Linked DNA regions of Anatilimnocola floriformis. Each later gene encodes a partner of the first gene's protein in a complex. Links are inferred from orthologs where the notes say so. Each region holds a gene or a part of one and is shown on either strand. Other genes may lie near its edges. The genes, in order: secY and secA.

The links.
Region 2: the proteins of secY (region 1) and secA are in contact, whole or in part, in a crystal structure (PDB 3DIN), measured with the Thermotoga maritima proteins. The link is inferred for Anatilimnocola floriformis from one-to-one orthologs. Residues at the interface, in WP_004081795.1 of Thermotoga maritima: Glu108, Gly109, Glu110, Glu111, Ala236, Glu237, Arg238, Arg239, Ile240, Thr241, Ile242, Gln243, Tyr244, Ala245, Arg246, Arg247, Val248, Thr249, Gly250, Arg251, Arg252, Val253, Tyr254, Gly256, Ala257, Ser258, Thr259, Tyr260, Leu261, Pro262; in WP_004082002.1 of Thermotoga maritima: Glu261, Ala262, Arg263, Lys300, Ala301, Arg302, Thr303, Ile304, Ile305, Leu323, Tyr324, Asp325, Pro326, Val329, Ser330, Tyr333, Ile336, Lys340, Phe345, Val349, Glu363, Phe364, Tyr374, Ser375, Gly376, Gly377, Glu393, Ile395, Thr482, Ser483.

The regions. Positions count from the first base shown.
Region 1 is NZ_JAMLFW010000001.1:5,169,983-5,177,981, forward strand. The notes cover bases 3,001-5,839. They hold secY (preprotein translocase subunit SecY), read right to left. Parts: upstream 5,189-5,839; coding sequence 3,812-5,188; downstream 3,001-3,811. Other genes in these bases: M9Q49_RS20310 (adenylate kinase), read right to left, coding at 3,113-3,703; rplO (50S ribosomal protein L15), read right to left, coding at 5,420-5,839. Outside these bases: M9Q49_RS20290 (class I SAM-dependent methyltransferase), read left to right, coding at 1-209; lhgO (L-2-hydroxyglutarate oxidase), read right to left, coding at 210-1,406; M9Q49_RS20300 (MTH1187 family thiamine-binding protein), read right to left, coding at 1,393-1,716; M9Q49_RS20305 (HEAT repeat domain-containing protein), read right to left, coding at 1,716-2,990; more of rplO, read right to left, coding at 5,840-5,953; rpsE (30S ribosomal protein S5), read right to left, coding at 5,950-6,435; rplR (50S ribosomal protein L18), read right to left, coding at 6,476-6,844; rplF (50S ribosomal protein L6), read right to left, coding at 6,911-7,450; rpsH (30S ribosomal protein S8), read right to left, coding at 7,532-7,927; M9Q49_RS20345 (type Z 30S ribosomal protein S14), read right to left, coding at 7,945-7,999. UniProt on the Escherichia coli protein: The central subunit of the protein translocation channel SecYEG. Consists of two halves formed by TMs 1-5 and 6-10.
Region 2 is NZ_JAMLFW010000001.1:440,218-449,624, reverse strand. What follows is about bases 2,592-6,838. They hold secA (preprotein translocase subunit SecA), read left to right. Parts: upstream 2,592-2,960; coding sequence 2,961-6,638; downstream 6,639-6,838. Also shown: M9Q49_RS01775 (FtsX-like permease family protein), read right to left, coding at 1-1,448; M9Q49_RS01770 (hypothetical protein), read left to right, coding at 1,622-2,149; M9Q49_RS01760 (3-deoxy-D-manno-octulosonic acid transferase), read left to right, coding at 6,841-8,196; M9Q49_RS01755 (TrmH family RNA methyltransferase), read right to left, coding at 8,193-9,008; M9Q49_RS01750 (flagellar hook-basal body protein), read left to right, coding at 9,352-9,407. UniProt on the Escherichia coli protein: Required for protein export, interacts with the SecYEG preprotein conducting channel.

The DNA.
Region 1 (7,999 bases):
AGAGCGGTAAGATTCCACAGGGCTTTCATCCGGCGGCCAGCAGTTGGATCGAGCGGAACGTGACGAAATTCGGTCAGCCAAAAAAGAGCGGCGACGACTGCCACGAAACGGCGCCGGTACAACTCGGCTATTTTCGTGCAGGTGGGTTTCGCGAGGCGGATGTCGCCTGGAGTGAAGAGTTGTGGTCGGTGCTGCGCGGCAAGCGCTAGCTACAATCTCTCCGCCAACTTGTCGAGGATCAGCTTCCCCACATTCAATGCCGATGTCGCCGCGGGCGACGGTGCGTTGAGGACGTTGACGAAACGGCCGGTCCCTTCGATCAAAAAATCGTCCACGATCAGGCCATCGGGCGTGATGGCTTGGGCGCGAACTCCTGTTCGCGCGGGGACCAGGTGTTCGCTGCGGATCTCAGGAATGAGATGCTGCAGCGCGCGGACGAAGGCGGCTTTGCTCCACGATCGCCACATTTCGCCGGCGCCGGTGCGCCAGTACTTGGCAGCGAGGCGGAGAAAGCCGCCATAGGTGAGCGTGCCGACGAGATCGCCGAAGTTGAGGTCGGTTTTGCGATATCCTTCGCGGGCAAAGGCCAGCACCGCATTCGGACCGCATTCGATGCCCCCTTCGATCATCCGCGTGAAATGCACGCCGAGGAAAGGAAACGACGGATCGGGAACGGGGTAAATCAAGTTGCGGCAGAAATGCTCGGCTTCGGGCTTGAGGTCGTAGTACTCGCCGCGAAACGGCACGATGCGGTTCGGCGTGGGATGGCCGCTGAGCTTGGCCAGGCGGTCGCTGTGCAAGCCGCCGGTGGTAACGACGTGCTTCGCCATGAGTTCGCCGGCGGGAGAAATCAACAAGACGCCGGTCGGCTCTTCATGCATCTTCGTCACTTGCCAGCCGGTCAGCACTTCGCCGCCGCGCTGCTTCAAGATCTCTGCGAGCTTGCGCGTGACGGCGGCGTAGTTGACGATGCCGGCTTCGGGAACATGAATCGCCTTGATGCCCGCGGTGTGCGGCTCGAGTTCGCACAGGCGCTCGCGGCCGATCATTTCGCACCGCACGCCGTTTTGCTGGCCTCGCTCAAAAATGATTTCAAGTCGCGGCAGCTCCTGTTCATTGACGGCGACGATCACCTTGCCGCAGATGTCGTACGGCACGCCCTGCTCTTTGCAAAACGCTTCCATCGCCGCTTTGCCGGTACGGCAATTGGTGGCTCGCAGCGAGCCCGGCTTGTAGTAGATGCCGGAGTGCAGCACGCCGCTGTTGTGACCGGTTTGATGGGTGCCGACCTCGGGCTCTTTTTCGAGCACGGCGACGCGCAGCTGCGGAAAGCGATTGCCAATCTGCCAGGCCGTGGCAAGGCCGACAATTCCGCCACCAACGATTGCGACATCAGCCTGGTGCATCGATGGTCTTCAACTTCCTGCCGAGTTTTTCTTCCACACTGCTGACCTTGGCGTTCAATCGGCCCGTTGCGTCTTTGCGATAGTCGAGCTTCATCGTGCAGCTGACGCGATCGCAATCGGCCGAGATCGCGGCCAGGCACTGCTGAAAAACGGCCAGCACTTGGTCAACTTCTCCCTCGATGATCGTCCCCATCGCATGCAGCCGATAGTCGAGACCGCTGGCTTCGATGATGGCCAGGCTCCGCGCGACATAATCACCGACGCTCGGCCCTTTTTCCAGCGGCGCGATGCTGAACTCGAGAAGCACCATTATTTCTTCTCAACCGTGTCTGCGGCGTTCTTATCGACCGCTTTTTCGGCTGGCTTATCCGCAGTGGGCTTTTCTTCGGCTTTATCGTCTTTCTTTTCCACCGGGCCCGGATTCTTCGCTCGATAGTCAGTCCACTTCTTGAAGACTTCGGCTCGCTTGGCTTCGTCCGAATGGCCGATGATGCGCGCGTTGGTCAGCACCATTTGCGGATCGCTAAAGGCCTGGCCGGCGGGAATTGTGTAGTACGACTTCAAATCTTGCTTGGTCAGAAATAGCGCGGCAGCGAGGGCCGAATCGCGAACTTCGACTTTGATCATCACCTTCTCGCGCTCTTGCATCTGCGTCACCAGGTTGGTGTCGGCAAAGAGCTTTTCGATTTGCGGCAGATGCGACTCGTCGCCCATCGCCGCGATCGTCATCAGCGCCATGCTGGCCATGTGCGGCTGGCGGTTGGCTTTGAGGATCTTTTCGGCGCAGGTCAGGCCTTCCTTCATATTGAACCGGCGGGCCAGCGACATAGCCGAATAGGCGGCGAAATCTTCGCTCTTGAGGATCAGTCGCGAGAGCATTTTCCTCGGCACATCGCCGCGCGAACTGCCGGTGATCGCATCGGCGAAATTGGCCTGGCTGCAATAATTGAAAACCACGCTGTTGTGATTCTGATTGAGCGAGACATCTTCCTCGCCGGCGACGAACACCAACATGGCCACCTGTCCGTAACCGAGCTGCGTGTTGCCACCGCCGCCGAACTGCGCGAGCTGTTGATTCTGCTGAATACGCACGCCGAACAATTCGGCTACGTTCTTGGGATTGGATTCGAGCGTTTGCAGCATTTCAGGATCGGCCTTGGTCAGGTCGACGAAGTTCTTACGCGATGACTCGGCATCGCCGAACGCCTTTTTGAAACGAGTCCAACCCGGCAGCTGGTAGTCGTCAGTGGCTTCTTTGCCGGCGATGAATGCATCCAACCGCCGCTGCAGATCCGTCTGGCGGATACGCCCCAGCACGCGCTCGGCCCGGTAACGGACCTCGCGGTCAGGATGTTGAACGGCTCCTTCGACCGCCTTGTAAGCGGGCAAGCCAATACGGGCGAGCTGTTCGGTGGCCGCTTCGCGCGTGGCGAATTCATCGGCGCCGAGTTCTTCGATCAGCTTCTTCACCGTCGGTGCATCGGCGGCGGGCTTTTCCGGCGCGGCGGGTTGAGCGCGAAGCAGCGTGGTAGCGAAGGAAGCAAAACCGAGCAGAATCGGTAGGAGGTAGGAATGGCGGAGCATGCCCGGCCCTTTCGTGCGGCGGATTCAGTCCGGAAGGAATGGACTTCGAGAGAAACAGCCAAGCCCGGATTATAAGATGAACACGGGCCTCTTCGCGAGCATTACGCAGCAAAAATCAGAAACTAGCCGGCTGCCGACTCAACCGTCACTTTTTTTTTATCGACGGCGGCGCGGATCAATTCAAAGACGTCGTCGGGCGAACCCATCGCGTCGACCGATACGAGCAACCCCTGCTTGCGATAGTAATCGAGCAGCGGCGACGTTTGCCGATGATAGACTTCCATTCGCCGGCCGATCGTTTCGGGCGTATCGTCGACCCGTTTTTCGGTAGCGGCTCGGCGGAGCATGCGGGTAATAAGTTCCGCTTCATCGGCTTTGAGCTCGATGACGATGCTGAGCGGCGTGCCTCGCTGGCGAAGCGAATCATCCAGCGACTTGGCTTGCTGAATGGTACGCGGAAAACCATCGAACATGCAGCCGCGGCTGAAGGCGGGCTTGTCGAGCTCTTCGCCAACCATGCTAAGCACGATTGGATCGGGCACGAGTTGACCACGATCCATATACTGCGCGGCGAGCCGGCCGAGCGGTGAACTCTGCTTGGCAGCCCGCAGCAACTCGCCCGTCGATAGGTGAGGAATTTGCAGATAGTCGAGCAATTTGCGCGACGCTGTACCTTTGCCGGCGCCGGGCGGGCCGATGAACACAATCAACATCGCAACCTCGCGGCCGGTGCCCCCATGATCGCAAAAACCTCCACCCGCCTGCGTCTCTGAACTGTGAGTTGACTGTTGCCTAATCCAGTCAACCGATAGCCATCCAACCTATGCTTCGAGCAGACCACGATAGTCACGCATGACCAGGTGACTATCGATCTTTTGAATCAAATCGAAGGCCACGCTCACCGCGATGAGCAGCCCCGTACCGCCATAGAAACTAGCCACACCTGGATCAACCTTCAGCCAAGCTGAGATGATCGTCGGCACGATGGCCACCAGGGCCAAAAAGCCGGCGCCCACGTACGTGATGCGGATCATCACCTTTTCCAAATGCTCCGCGGTCCGTCGGCCTGGCCGGTAACCTGGAATGAACGTGCCGAAATCCTTGAGGTTCTCGGCCATTTCCTTGGGATTGAACGTGATCGCCATCCAGAAGTAGCTGAAGAAGTAAATCAGCGCGACATATAGGAGGTTGTAGATAAACGAGCTGCCTTGGCCCAGTGAATTGGCAATTGCGGCGATGGTCGCGTTTTGGGTCTGGGTTCCCAGCCACTGAAACAAAAACGCCGGCAACATAAGCATGCTGCTGGCAAAGATGATCGGCATCACGCCCGACTGATTGAGCTTCAGCGGCAGGTATTGACGCGAACCACCAAAGACGCGACGACCGCGAACATGCTTGGCGCTTTGGGTGGGAATCTGCCGTTGACCGAGCGTTATGAAGCAAACGCCCATCACCACAATCACGAACAGGAACAGCAAGATCACCAGCGTTTCGATACCGGGCGTGCCGTTGAAACCAGTGAGCTGCCATTGCATGTTGGCAAAGAAGTTCATCATCGCCTTCGGCATCTGAGCCAGAATGCCGGCCATGATCAACAAGCTAATGCCGTTGCCAATGCCGAACTCGTCGATCTGTTCACCCAACCACATCACAAACAGGGTGCCGCAGGTCATGATCGCCAGGCAGGTAAAAAACCAAGCCGGATGCAAATATGGCGAACCTGTCGATGAGATCACCAGGAAGGTGTCGTAAAGCGGCACCGACGCTTGTGAACCCTGCGCTGTCATGCCCCGCAGATAGAAGTAACTCTGCACGATGCAAATCGCGACCGTCAGATAGCGAGTGTATTCGTTGATCTTTTTCCGCCCGGTTTCGCCTTCTTTCCGCAAGTCTTCGAGCGGTTTATAGACGCTGCCGAGCAACTGCAGAATGATCGAGGCCGAGATGTACGGCATGATGCCGAGGCCGAGGATCGTGAGGACCCGCATGTCGGCCGCGCTAAACACTGCCACCTTGGTGAGCAGGTTGCCGAAGGCGGAATTGTCTTCCCGCTGCAGCCGTTCGGCCATCTTTTCCTGGTCGACGATCGGCAGGGGAATTTGATAACCAATCCGGAACACAGCGAGCAGAATCAGCGTGAAGAGAATCTTCTGCCGCAGTTCAGGAATGGTGAAGATGGCTCGGAATTTCTCCCACATAGCATCCGTCCAGTTTTGAGGATCGCGAGCGTTGCTTGGAACCGTGATTCGAGTAAACCGACCGCTAACGCAACTGCAAGCGGTGCATCAGCTTACCAGAAAGCAAGGTAGCAAAAAAAGAGCAGCGTCACGATGCCGCTGCTCTTCCATACATTTAAATTTGGGTGGAGCGCGACAAATCGTTCGTCCCGCACTTCAGTTTTCGATCCAATGCAGCAGTCACAATGCAGCTTATCGTTTCTTGGCCGCCTTGTTGTCGCTCGTCTTCTTACCCTTGGCAGCGCGAGACGCGGCTTGCTTTTCGGCAACTGGGGTGCGGCCTGGAATGACCGTCGCCGTGCCGCCAGCCTTCTCGATCTTTTCCTTGGCCGTTTCGCTGAAGCGATGGGCCGAGACCTTGAGCTTCTTGCTCAGATCGCCGTTGCCCAGGATCTTCAAAACGTCGAAGGTCTTCTTCAGCAAACCCTTGGCTTGGAGGCTGGCGATATTGACTTCTTCGCCGGCTTCAAACAAATCTTGGATTTCGCTGACGTTGATGCTGGTAATAGTCAGGGCGAACGAGTTGGTGAAACCACGCTTCGGCACGCGACGAACCAGGGGGCTACCGCCACCTTGGAAAATCGGCAGTTGCTTCCAACCCGAACGGGCCATCTGACCCTTGTGACCGCGACCCGAGGTCTTGCCCTGGCCGGAGCCAATGCCGCGACCCAACCGGTTCGGACGCTTGTGTTTGTGAACGCCTTGATTTACTTCGTGCAAGCTCATGACAACGTAACTCCCCGCAGACGCTCCGTATCAGCGGTCGTGCGTAATTGCTTCAGGGCCTTGATCGCGGCTTTGACGACCGTGATCTGATTGCTGGTGCCCATGCTCTTGGTGATGATGTTCTTAATGCCCGCTGCTTCGCAAACCGAGCGAACGGCAGCGCCCGCGATGATGCCCGTACCGCCACCGGCCGGCATCAAGAGCACGTCGGCCGAACCGAACTTGGCCCGCACGGCGTGGGGAATGGTGTCGTTCACAAGGGGAACGGTAACCAGGGTACGAGTCGCTTGCTTTTGACCTTTTTCCACGGCTGGCGGCACTTCGTTGGCCTTGCCATAGCCCCAACCGACGCGGCCCTTGCCGTCGCCGACGACGACCATCGCCGCAAAACTGAATCGACGACCACCCTTGACCACTGCGGCGCACCGCTTGATCTGGACAGTCTTGTCGACAAACTCACCACGATTCGATTCGTTAGACACGCTGGATTGCTCCGTCGCTGGCTCTTATCTCGGAAAACTACTAGAAGCTCAAACCACCTTCGCGAGCAGCATCGGCCAGCGACGCGACCCGACCATGATACCGCAAATGACCGCGATCGAACGCGACCTCTTTGATTCCCTTGGCCAGCGCCCGTTCAGCAATGATCTTGCCGATCTTGGCCGCTGCGTCCTTATTGCCGCCGTATTTGAACTCGGCGCGGAGATCCTTGTCCTGCGTGCTGGCCGCAACCAGCGTGGTGCCGGTCACATCGTCGATGATCTGCACAGCCATGTTCTTGTGGCTGCGATTGACCGACAGCCGCGGACGACCGCCGCCATGCTTGAAGTGCTTCCGCACGCGGTAGGCGCGACGTTCGCGACGGCCACCCAAAGTTCGTTGCTTGTCCATTGTGTCTTCCTTCTCGCGTTGCTCGTCCGCGTATAAGACGAAGCCGAGAATCTTTTAGAATAGTAATTACTTCGAAGCGGCCTTACCTGGCTTGAGCTTGATCTGCTCGCCCTGGTAACGCACACCCTTGCCTTTGTATGGTTCCGGCTTGCGGAGCTGACGGAGTTCGGCAGCGAACTGACCAACCCGTTGCTTGTCGGGGCCTTGGATCACGACGTGCGTCGAGTCCGGCACGGTCACGTTTAAGCCTTCGGGAATGGCCCGCACCAACTCGTTGGCGAAACCAACCCGTAGCGACAGGTTCTTGCCCTTCAGCGTGGCTTGGTAACCGACGCCAACGATCTCGAGCCGCTTTTCGTAGCCGTTCTTGCAGCCGAAGATCATGTTGTTGATCACGGCGCGGGTCAGGCCGTGGAAGGCCCGAGCTTCGCGCTCATCGTTGGCCCGCTTCACGACAACGTTCTTGCCGTCGACCGCTACGCAAACTTCAGGCCGGTGTTCCCAGCTGAGCTTGCCCTTGGGGCCTTCGACGTTCACGGTCCGGCCATTCACGCCGACTTTGACGCCGTCGATGATGGCAACCGGTTTATTTCCAATTCGTGACATGATTCGTACCTGCCGATATGGGCTCTTTTTTAAGGCGCGGGCTGGCGACTGCCGGGTGACAATTACCGGGCGATCATCTGCTTACCAGATTTCGCACAGCACTTCGCCGCCGATGTTCTTTTGCCGGGCTTCGCGATCGCTGACCACGCCGCCACTGGTGCTCAAAATGGTGATCCCTTGGCCGTTCAGCACGGGACGCAGTTCCTTGGCACGACGGAAAACCCGTCGACCAGGCGAGCTGACGCGCTTGATGTGCTGGATGACGTGCTCGCCAGCCGGGCCGTACTTGAGCTCCAAACGGAGCTGTGGCACGGGGTCGAGTTCCACGACCTGCCAGTCCCAGATGTAGCCTTCGCGCTTCAGCACATCGGCCAGGCCGCGCTTCAACAACGAAAGCGGCACATCTACGCTGGGCCGCTCCACCGAGACGGCGTTTCGGATGCGGGTCAACATATCCGCGATTGGGTCAGTCAACATGTTACCGGGGACCCCTCTTACCAACTGGCTTTACGAACACCGGGAATCAACCCTTTGTCCGCGAGATTGCGA
Region 2 (9,407 bases), 4.7 Mb from region 1 along the record:
ATGCCGACCGTCGCGCCGACCAGGCCGAGCGAAAAACCGTAACTGATGAAGATGCTCATCACGCCGCGGCTCGGTGCGCCGAGGGCTTTGAGGATGCCGATGTCCTTGGTCTTTTCGACGACGATCATGAAGAACGTCGCGAGAATGCCGAAGCCGGCGACCGCGATGATGAGGAACAACAGCAAGTTAAGGAGCGTTGTTTCCATCTGCACGGCGGCCAGGAGCGGGCCTTGCATGTCCTTCCAGGTTTGAATGCGATAGGGAAAGGCTTCGGCGGGGAAGCGCTCACGCAGTCGATCGCGAATCGCGTTCAGATCGGCGCCGGGCTTCAGTCGCATTTGAATCGTGGTGACGGCTTCGCGGCCGGTGGCCGGATCGATCATGCCGCGCATTTCTTGCAGACGCTTGATCGGCATGAAGGCGAAGCTGCTGTCGTACTCGCTCATCTTGCTTTCGTAAAAGTCGACGACGGTGAACATATCGCTCATCGCCTTCGGCGGCTGACCTGCCGAGGGAAACGTTATCCGCACATCATCGCCGGGGCGGCACATGTAATAGTCGACAACGTTCCCCTTGACATCGCGCTGCCGCACGCTGCCGATGGCGATGCCCAGAATCACGCCGGTGAATTGTTCCTTGGCGGGATCAAAAGCATCGGCGGGATGCGTCGAAGCTTGCGAAGCAAACGGATCCGGCGGCGGAGCAACGGTGGTTTGCGGAGCGGTGGTTGGTGCGACCGGGTCTGCTTGTGCAGTGGCCGTTTCCGGCGGCAAATTTTCCGCGCTCTTCTCTTCCGGCATCATCGGTGGCTTGAGTGTGGGGAGTTGTCCCGGTTGCAGCTGCTGCGAATCTTTGGGCTTGAGGTCTTGCGGCTGAATGGCCCGCGGAACTTCTTGCGAACGGCGGAGTTGTTCCTGCTCCATGGCCATTTCGCGTTCGTACTGCGCCTTCAGGCGACGATAGTTCCAGCCGGATGGCGGCATGCCGCGCTTGCCGTCCTTGTCGTAGTCGGATTCGTGCAGACGAAAGCTGAGCTTCTGCCGATTCTCGGGATGAACGAGGTATTCGCGGAAGTCGCTGACGTCGGCGTAGGTCGCTTCATCGACGCCGACCAGGCTGACTTGCCGCGTGATCCACTGGCCACGCACCGGCACATTGACCATCGCGGGCACATGCACCGCGTAGGTGATTCCCTTTAGATCGGCGCCGACGATTTTGCGAATCTCTTCGACGTGCCACTGCGGATCGTTGAAGCCATCCATGCCGTGGGCTTCGAAGACGATATCGGCCAGGATGCTGTGCAGACGGATGTGCATCTCGTTGGCAAAGCCCGCCATCACGCTGTTGACGACAATGAGGGTGCCCACGCCGAGCGTGACGCTGATAATGGAGGCGAGCGCGATATACCGCGTTCGCAAATACCGCCACGCGAGCAGCAGCTTGTACATGGCCAATCCTTTGGCGAAGTGAATCCTAGCTTCCAACTAACCGGGCATTGTCATCCGTGGGGGTCGGAATGGCCAATAGCAGTTTGAAGTGGAACCGCGTGAGCAAAACGAAAGCTTGGCGGGCGTCGTCTTAATGGGCGTGAGCCACGCTATCACTTATTCTGGTCGATCCCATGCAAAAACTCCTAGCCTGTGTTTGTCTTTGCACGCTATCACTTCCCGCTTTCGCCGAAGAGGAAAAACCGGAAGCCAATCCGTTGCTGGAGCTGAAGATTGCGATTCCGATTCACCACAACCACCGCTCGCTGAATACGTCCGGCCCCATGCATGTGCTGGTGAAGAATGTCTCCGATGCGCCGCTGCGACTATGGACCGACAAATATTCGTGGGGCTATCGCAACCTGTCGTTTGAGCTCGTCGGCGACGATGGCAGCGTGACGAAAATCAGCAAAAAGCCTCGCGAGTGGTCGAAGAACTTTCCCGATTGGCTCGAACTGAAGCCCGGCGACACCTATGTACTGAGCGTCGATCTGCTCGACAAAACCGTTTGGGAAAACGCCGTTGCGGCCACACCTGGCAAATCGCCGACGCAGGTAAAGCTGCGGGCTGTCTATCAAATCAACCCCGACGAGCAAGCCACGAAAAACGCGGTGTGGACCGGGAAGTTGCAAACGGCGGTGGATACGTACGCGATTTGGTGAGAGGCTCGCGACCGCTCGGCCTTGTGCCGGCGGGGCGATCACGTTGTAGCTCGCCAGTGATCGCTCCACTGGGGTAAGCCCAGATGGTCGCGGTGGCGTGGGCAATTCTTTTTTGCCGGAATGCGTCAGACCTAAGATGTCCAGCGCTCGGTGTTCAATGGTTGCGGTAAGTTCTCGATCTTTGGCAATTCATCTTTGACCGCTGAGGCGGTTCACTTTTTGGCAAGGCGCCGGCGGCACGACAACGCCCACGGCCCGGTTGCGGGCGAAAGCTGGGAGCAAACCGTTGTGGACTAGCGGCGAAAGTGTTGTATTTACCCGCCTAAGTGTTGTGAAAAACAGGGCTCGAAACGCTCGTTTTCTGTCTCAACCAATTATACCGAACAGACTTACGGCCGATCCAAAAAGCTCGAACAACTGTTGTACAAATCGACTTGTCCTGATGGATGTTGTTAGACGTCGGCTGGCAATCGTCCACAAGGCAGGTGCGGATTAGTTCGCCAGCAAAGATCTGCTGGCCCGCCACGAATTGCTAAAAGCGGTAGGGGTGCGAGCCCTGCCATTCCGGCAGCCGAACCGCAATTGACCAAATTCGCCCCTCTCAATAAACTTTTGGGGCTGTGCAAGTTGCGCCAATCTGAATGACCGGAACCGCACTTGGGCAAAGCGTTTGCACTACCGTCTGAAAGTATCGCCAGGGCTGGCAGGATGTCACCCTGCGCTAGCTGTGTTCGTTTTAACCGAGCGCAGCAACGCACGCAGTCACTACTCTGCGTGCTCGCAGCAATAACTCGCACAACTGATGTGATGTATGGACTTACTTGAGCGTACTTGGGAATCGTTTGGCCAGTTTTTTGGCGGCCTGCTCTCGGGGTTCGAGCGCGGGGTGACGTCCCTGTTCGGCACATCAAACGCCCGCCTCGTTCGCAAGATGGCCGGCAAGGTGGAGTCGATCAACGAGCTCGAGCCGCGGTATCAAGCTTTGAGCGATGCCGAGCTCAAGGAACAAACGAGCAAGTTCCGCGCGCGCCTCAAGGCCGGCGAGTCGCTCGACGACATTCTGGTCGAAGCATTTGCCGTGTGCCGCGAAGGTGGCCGGCGGTTCCTCGGTCTGCGTCATTACGACGTGCAAATGATCGGTGGCATGGTGCTGCACAGCGGCGCCATCGGCGAAATGGTGACCGGTGAAGGTAAGACGCTGGTCGCCACATTGCCCGCCTACCTCAACGCCATCGAAGGTAAGGGCGTGCACGTCATCACGGTGAACGATTACCTCGCCCGCCGCGATATGGAATGGATGGCCCCGCTGTACATGGGCCTGGGTCTGACGGTCGGTGCCATTCAAAGTGATATGGATGTCGACGATCGGCAGAAAGCCTATGACTGCGACATCACCTACGGCACGAACAACGAATTCGGCTTCGACTATCTGCGCGACAACATGCGTCCCGCCTCGCGCGGTGACGATCGCTATCCAAAATCGCTGCAGCAATCGCAGGGCCGATTGAACTTCGCCATCATCGACGAAGTCGACAACATTCTCGTCGACGAAGCTCGTACGCCGCTCATCATCAGCGGTCCGGCTTTCGACAACGTGGCCAAGTATGCCGAAGCCAATCGCATCGCGCTGCAGCTGAAGAAGGAAACGCACTTCACGGTCAACGAGAAGGACCACACGGTCAACTTGACCGACGACGGCGTGCGTGAAGCCGAACGGCTCGCCGGCGTCGAGAGTTTCTACACCGCGGGGAACATGGAATGGCCCCACTTGATGGACAACGCGCTGAAGGCCAACTACCTGTATCAGCGCGACGTGCGTTACGTGGTGAAGGACGGCAAGGTCATCATCGTCGATGAATTCACCGGCCGCTTGATGGATGGCCGTCAATGGAGCGATGGTTTGCATCAAGCCGTCGAAGCCAAAGAAGGGGTAAAGATCAAGGAAGAAACGCAGACGCTGGCCACCATCACGCTGCAGAACTTCTTCAAGCTCTACAACAAGCTCTGCGGCATGACCGGTACGGCCATGACCGAAGCGGGCGAATTCTGGAAGATCTACAAGCTCGACGTCATCGCGATTCCCACGAACCGCGGTCTGCAGCGGATCGAGTTCCCCGATGCGATCTATCGCACCGAGAAGGAAAAGTTCATCGCCGTCGCTGACGATATCGAACGGGTTCACAAGTACGACACCGTCGTGCTCAAGAGCGGCGAAGAGCTGGTCGGTTTGATCCTCAAGGAAACCGACGACAACGTTCAATATCAGCCGAAGGAAACGCGCGAGACCGAAACGATCGAACGTTCGAAGATCGATCACCTGGAATATCGCGGCCGCCCCGTGCTGATCGGCACGGTCTCGATCGAGAAGAGCGAACGAATCGCCGCGATGCTCGAGAAGCGCGGCGTGAAGCACGAAGTGCTCAACGCTAAGCATCACAAGCGCGAAGCCGACATCGTCGCGCAGGCCGGCCGCATGGGCGCGGTGACCATCGCCACCAACATGGCCGGCCGCGGTACCGACATCATTCTCGGCGGCAATCCCGAAACGATGGCTTGGGCTCAGCTGCAAGATCGCTACGCCACGCGTCTCGATGTGCCGCATGCCGAGTGGGATGCGCTCGTCCGTGAGATCGATGAACGCGAACAGATGAAGGCCGAGGGCGTGAAAGTCAAGGAACTCGGCGGCTTGTATGTCGTGGGCACCGAACGCCACGAAGCCCGCCGTATCGATCTTCAGCTTCGCGGCCGTTGCGGTCGTCAAGGCGATCCCGGCAGCAGCCGCTTCTTCCTCTCGCTCGAAGACGACTTGATGCGGATCTTCGCCGGCGCTTGGGTTACGCAAGTGCTCGATTGGTTGGGGATGAAGGAAGGCGAACGGATCGAACATCCGATGGTCAGCCGCCGCATCTCGGCTGTGCAGAAGAAGATGGAAGAGCGGAACTTCGAAACCCGCAAAAACCTGCTCGACTACGACGAAGTGATGGACGAGCAACGGAAGCGGATCTACCGCTTCCGCCAGAACATTCTCGATGGCGAGAATTGCCGCAACCTGATCTTGGAAATGGTTCGCAAGCAGGTGAACCAAAACGTCGAGACGTTCCTCAAGCGTGATTACGGCCCGAGCGTCTTCGCCGCTTTCGCCGGTACCCGCCTGGCCGCTCAATTCGAAGCTCGCGATTTCCTCGGTTCGGATTACAGCGCTGCCGAAGACTTCGCAATCAAGGAAGCCTGCCGCGCCGCCGAGACGCACATTCAAGACGGCCTCGATGAAAATCTGCCGGAGGGAACCGACGAGGAAGAATGGAATTGGGAAGCCATGGCCAAGATGGCGAACACTCGTTGGGGCCTAAACTTCAACGACAAGCACCTGAAGAAGGTCGGCCGCGATCACATTGCTGAGCACCTGATCGAACATTCGCATCAGGAAATCAAGAAGGTCGATCTCTCCGAAGGGAAGCCGTTCCTCGAAGACGACTTTGGTTATCGCACGGTCATCGCTTGGGCTCGCAGCAAGTTTGGCCTCGATCTGAACTACGACGAGATCAAAAATCTCGACACCAACGCGGTCAAGAAGTACGTCACCGACCAGGCCATCGCGCTCTACGACCGCAAGGAAGCAGAGTATCCGATCATGGCGGGCATTTACTCTGCCGGCGGTGGCGAACGCGGCGCGCTCGATCGCGAACAACTGGTCCGCTGGGCCAGCGAACGCTTTTCGACGCCGATCGATATCGAAGATCTGCGTAACAAGACGCAGCCCGAAATGCTGCAGTTCATGTTGCCGATGAGCCAACGCGTTCAGCAACAAGCCGAGAAGGCCACGCAAGAAGTTCGCACTCGCGTTGCCGAGATTTTCAACTCGAACAACGGCGACGCCAGCGGCAAGGTCGAGAAGCTCGCGCAGTGGGCACAAACCGAGCTCCGCTCGAAGCTGACTGCCGAAGAACTCGGCGACATGGATGCCGAAGAACTCGAACACAAGCTGCTGATCGATGTCGAAGATCGTTACCGTCTGGAAATTCGCCGGATGGAACGCTCGGTGCTGCTGCAAGTTGTCGACACGATGTGGAAGGACCATCTCTTGATGATGGATCGCCTCCGCAGCTCGGTCGGCCTGATGGGTTATGCCCAGGTCGATCCGAAGGTCGAGTACAAGCGCGAAGGCATGAAGATGTTCGAGCAGATGTGGGTCTCGCTCGACGACCGCGTGACGGAACTCGTCTTCAAGGTGGAACAGCTGAACGAAGATTTCGTCCGCAGCACATTTCCCGAAGATCAAATGGTTTCGCGTCACGACTCGGTGACCGGCGCCGATGACTCGCTCAACGAATCGATGCAGCAAACCAGCCAAGGTGGTCAGGGCGACAACAAGCCGGAGCCGATCCGTAACCGCGGCGCACGCGTCGGTCGCAACGATCCGTGTCCTTGCGGCAGCGGCAAGAAGTACAAGAACTGCCACATGCGCATGGGCGGCGGAGCCACCGTGTAGGGCGTCGGCTCCGCGTACTTAAAACGTAACCCTACTAAACAGATCCACTCCCTCTCCTCGTGTACTCACGGGGAGAGGGCCGGGGTGAGGGGCCGAGGCGGAGAGAATGCTCCCTTTGCAATTCGGCCCCTCACCCTAACCCTCTCCCCGGAGTACCGAGGAGAGGGGACAAAACAAAACATCGCCGCGAAAGGATTCGCGCATGCCATACCTACTCAACATCGTCTACCTGCTGCTGATCCTCGCAGCCTCGCCGTATCTTCTTTACAGCCGACTTCGCCACGGCAAATATCGCGATGGTTGGCGGCAAAAGTTCTGGGGCGATGTTCCTCGTCGTCGCAACCGCAAGGTTCCCTGTCTCTGGCTGCATGCGGTCAGCGTCGGCGAAGTGAATTTGCTGCAGCCGCTCATCGCGCGCTGGGAGCAGGCTCATCCCGATTGGGAAATTGTCATCAGCACGACGACGCAAACGGGTTTCGCCCTCGCGCAAAAACGCTATGCGCCGCGGACGGTCTTCTATGCCCCGCTCGATTTCACTTGGTCGACGGCCACCGCGATGACCATCATCAAGCCGACGCTGCTGGTGATGGCCGAGCTTGAGCTGTGGCCGAATTGGATCGCTGCCGCGCATCAGAATGGCGCTCAGGTCGCCGTGATCAACGGCCGACTGAGCTCAAAGAGTTTTCAGGGCTACAGTCGCATCGCCCGCTGGATTCGCAGCACGCTCGAGTCGCTCGACCTGGTCCTCGTGCAGAACCCCGAATACGCCCAGCGGTTCATTGCCCTCGGCGCGAATGAGAAGCGGGTGCATGTCACCGGCTCGATCAAATTCGACGGTGCGCAAACGGACCGCAATAACGGAACGACGAAGCGACTCGCTACTCTCGCCGGCATTGAGAAGAGCGACGTTGTGCTGCTCGTCGGCAGCACACAAGCGCCCGAAGAGCAACTCGCCATCGAGACATTTCAGCAGTTGTCGCCGCACCATCCCAATTTGCGGCTCCTCATCACGCCGCGGCATCCCGAGCGCTTTGATGAAGTTGCCAAGCTGCTCGATCGCAGCGGCCTGCCGTGGGAGCGTCGCTCTCGCCTCGAAACGGCGAACCACAATCCTGCCGCCCGTGTCCTGTTGATCGACGTCGTTGGTGAGCTCGGCGCCTGGTGGGGAACTTCGACTATCGCCTATGTCGGCGGCAGCCTTAGTCGTCGCGGCGGCCAGAACATGATCGAACCGGCTGCGTATGGCAGCGCAGTTTGCTTTGGGCCGAACACTTGGAATTTCAAAGACGTGGTGCAACTTCTGCTGCACAGCAACGCAGCCCACGTCGTGAAGAACGGGGCGGAACTGCAAGCCTTTGTGGAACGCTGTCTGAGCGAACCGCAGTTTGCTTATGACCTCGGCAAGCGAGCTCAGGAGCTCGTTGTTGCCCAACAAGGGGCTGCCGATCGGACGATGGTGTTCCTTCAGGGACTCGCTGCTAGTTCCCTGACGCGAACGATTCCCACTCCAGCTGCCGTGAAGCAACAGCGGAAACAGCCGCGACGGCAAGCGGGTTAGTTTCCTCGTTGCCGCAGCGCTTCGTAGAAGATCACACCAGCCGTAACGCTGACGTTGAGGCTATCAACCTTGCCTTGCATCGGCAGGCGGATGGCTTGCACATCGCTGGTGTGCCACTCGCGCGTCAATCCTTCGGCTTCGCTACCGAGGACGATGGCGCACGGAACTCGGTAATCGACGGCAGCATAGTCGACAGCGCCGTCGACGCGGGCCGCGAAAACTTTCAGCTGCTGCTGCTTCACGAAGTTCAACGTCTCAGCACGATTGGCGGCAGCAACAGGCACGGTGAAGATTGCGCCGAGGCTGGCGCGAATGGCGTTGGGGTTATAGAGATCGGTCCGCCCGGCGCAGACGATCAGCCCACTCACTCCTGCAGCATCGGCGGTGCGCAGGATCGCGCCGAGATTGCCGGGTTTTTCCAAGCCTTCGACGATTGCTATCAGCGGCGGAGTTGATCGCTTTGCCAGTACCGCGGCGAAAGCAGTAAGGCTTGAATCGGGAACCTTGGCGGTCGCGACGATCCCTTCGTGACGTTCTCCAAAGGCGAGCTTCTGCATCACCAGCGCAGAAACATCCAGCACGTCAGCGCCGCAGTTTCTCGCGTTGCGGACGAGTTTCTTTTCATCCTCCGGCGACAGCACATCCGCTTCGATGAAGAGTTCCGTCAACTGCACGCCGGCAGCGAGAGCCCGTTCGATTTCTCGCCGTCCATCAAGGATGATTCGCCGTTGATCGTCGCGGCCGTGGCGGTCGCGCAGCTTGATGGCTTGCTTGATGCGGGGGTTTTGCAGGCTGGAGATGGGTGGGAGCATGGAAAAGTTGCTGTAGCTGAATCCGCCAGAATTCAGAGAGCTTCGAGTGAGCGAACATCTGAATTCTGGCGAATTCAGCTACTTCGGATTCGGCAAGTTTCGCCTTTGCACATCGGCACATTCTGCGCTTTGCCGATTGCTAGCGAGTTGATTGGAAGGTCGTAATTGTATTGCAAAGAGCTCGCGCAAAGTTCTGCGGCGTTTCATTTTAGTTCCGCTAGCAACAGCTCGCGAAATGCATTCTGCCGCATCTGGCATGGAGCTTGCCTTAGAGGGCCAACTGCCGTGGCGAGCACTTTGGTCGCTGCGGTCTTTTCCAAACACTTGTCGGTCGCTCTTCAGCATGTTCTACGGACTCTATACCGCCGCCGCCGGAGCCAATGCTCTCAGCCAGAAGGT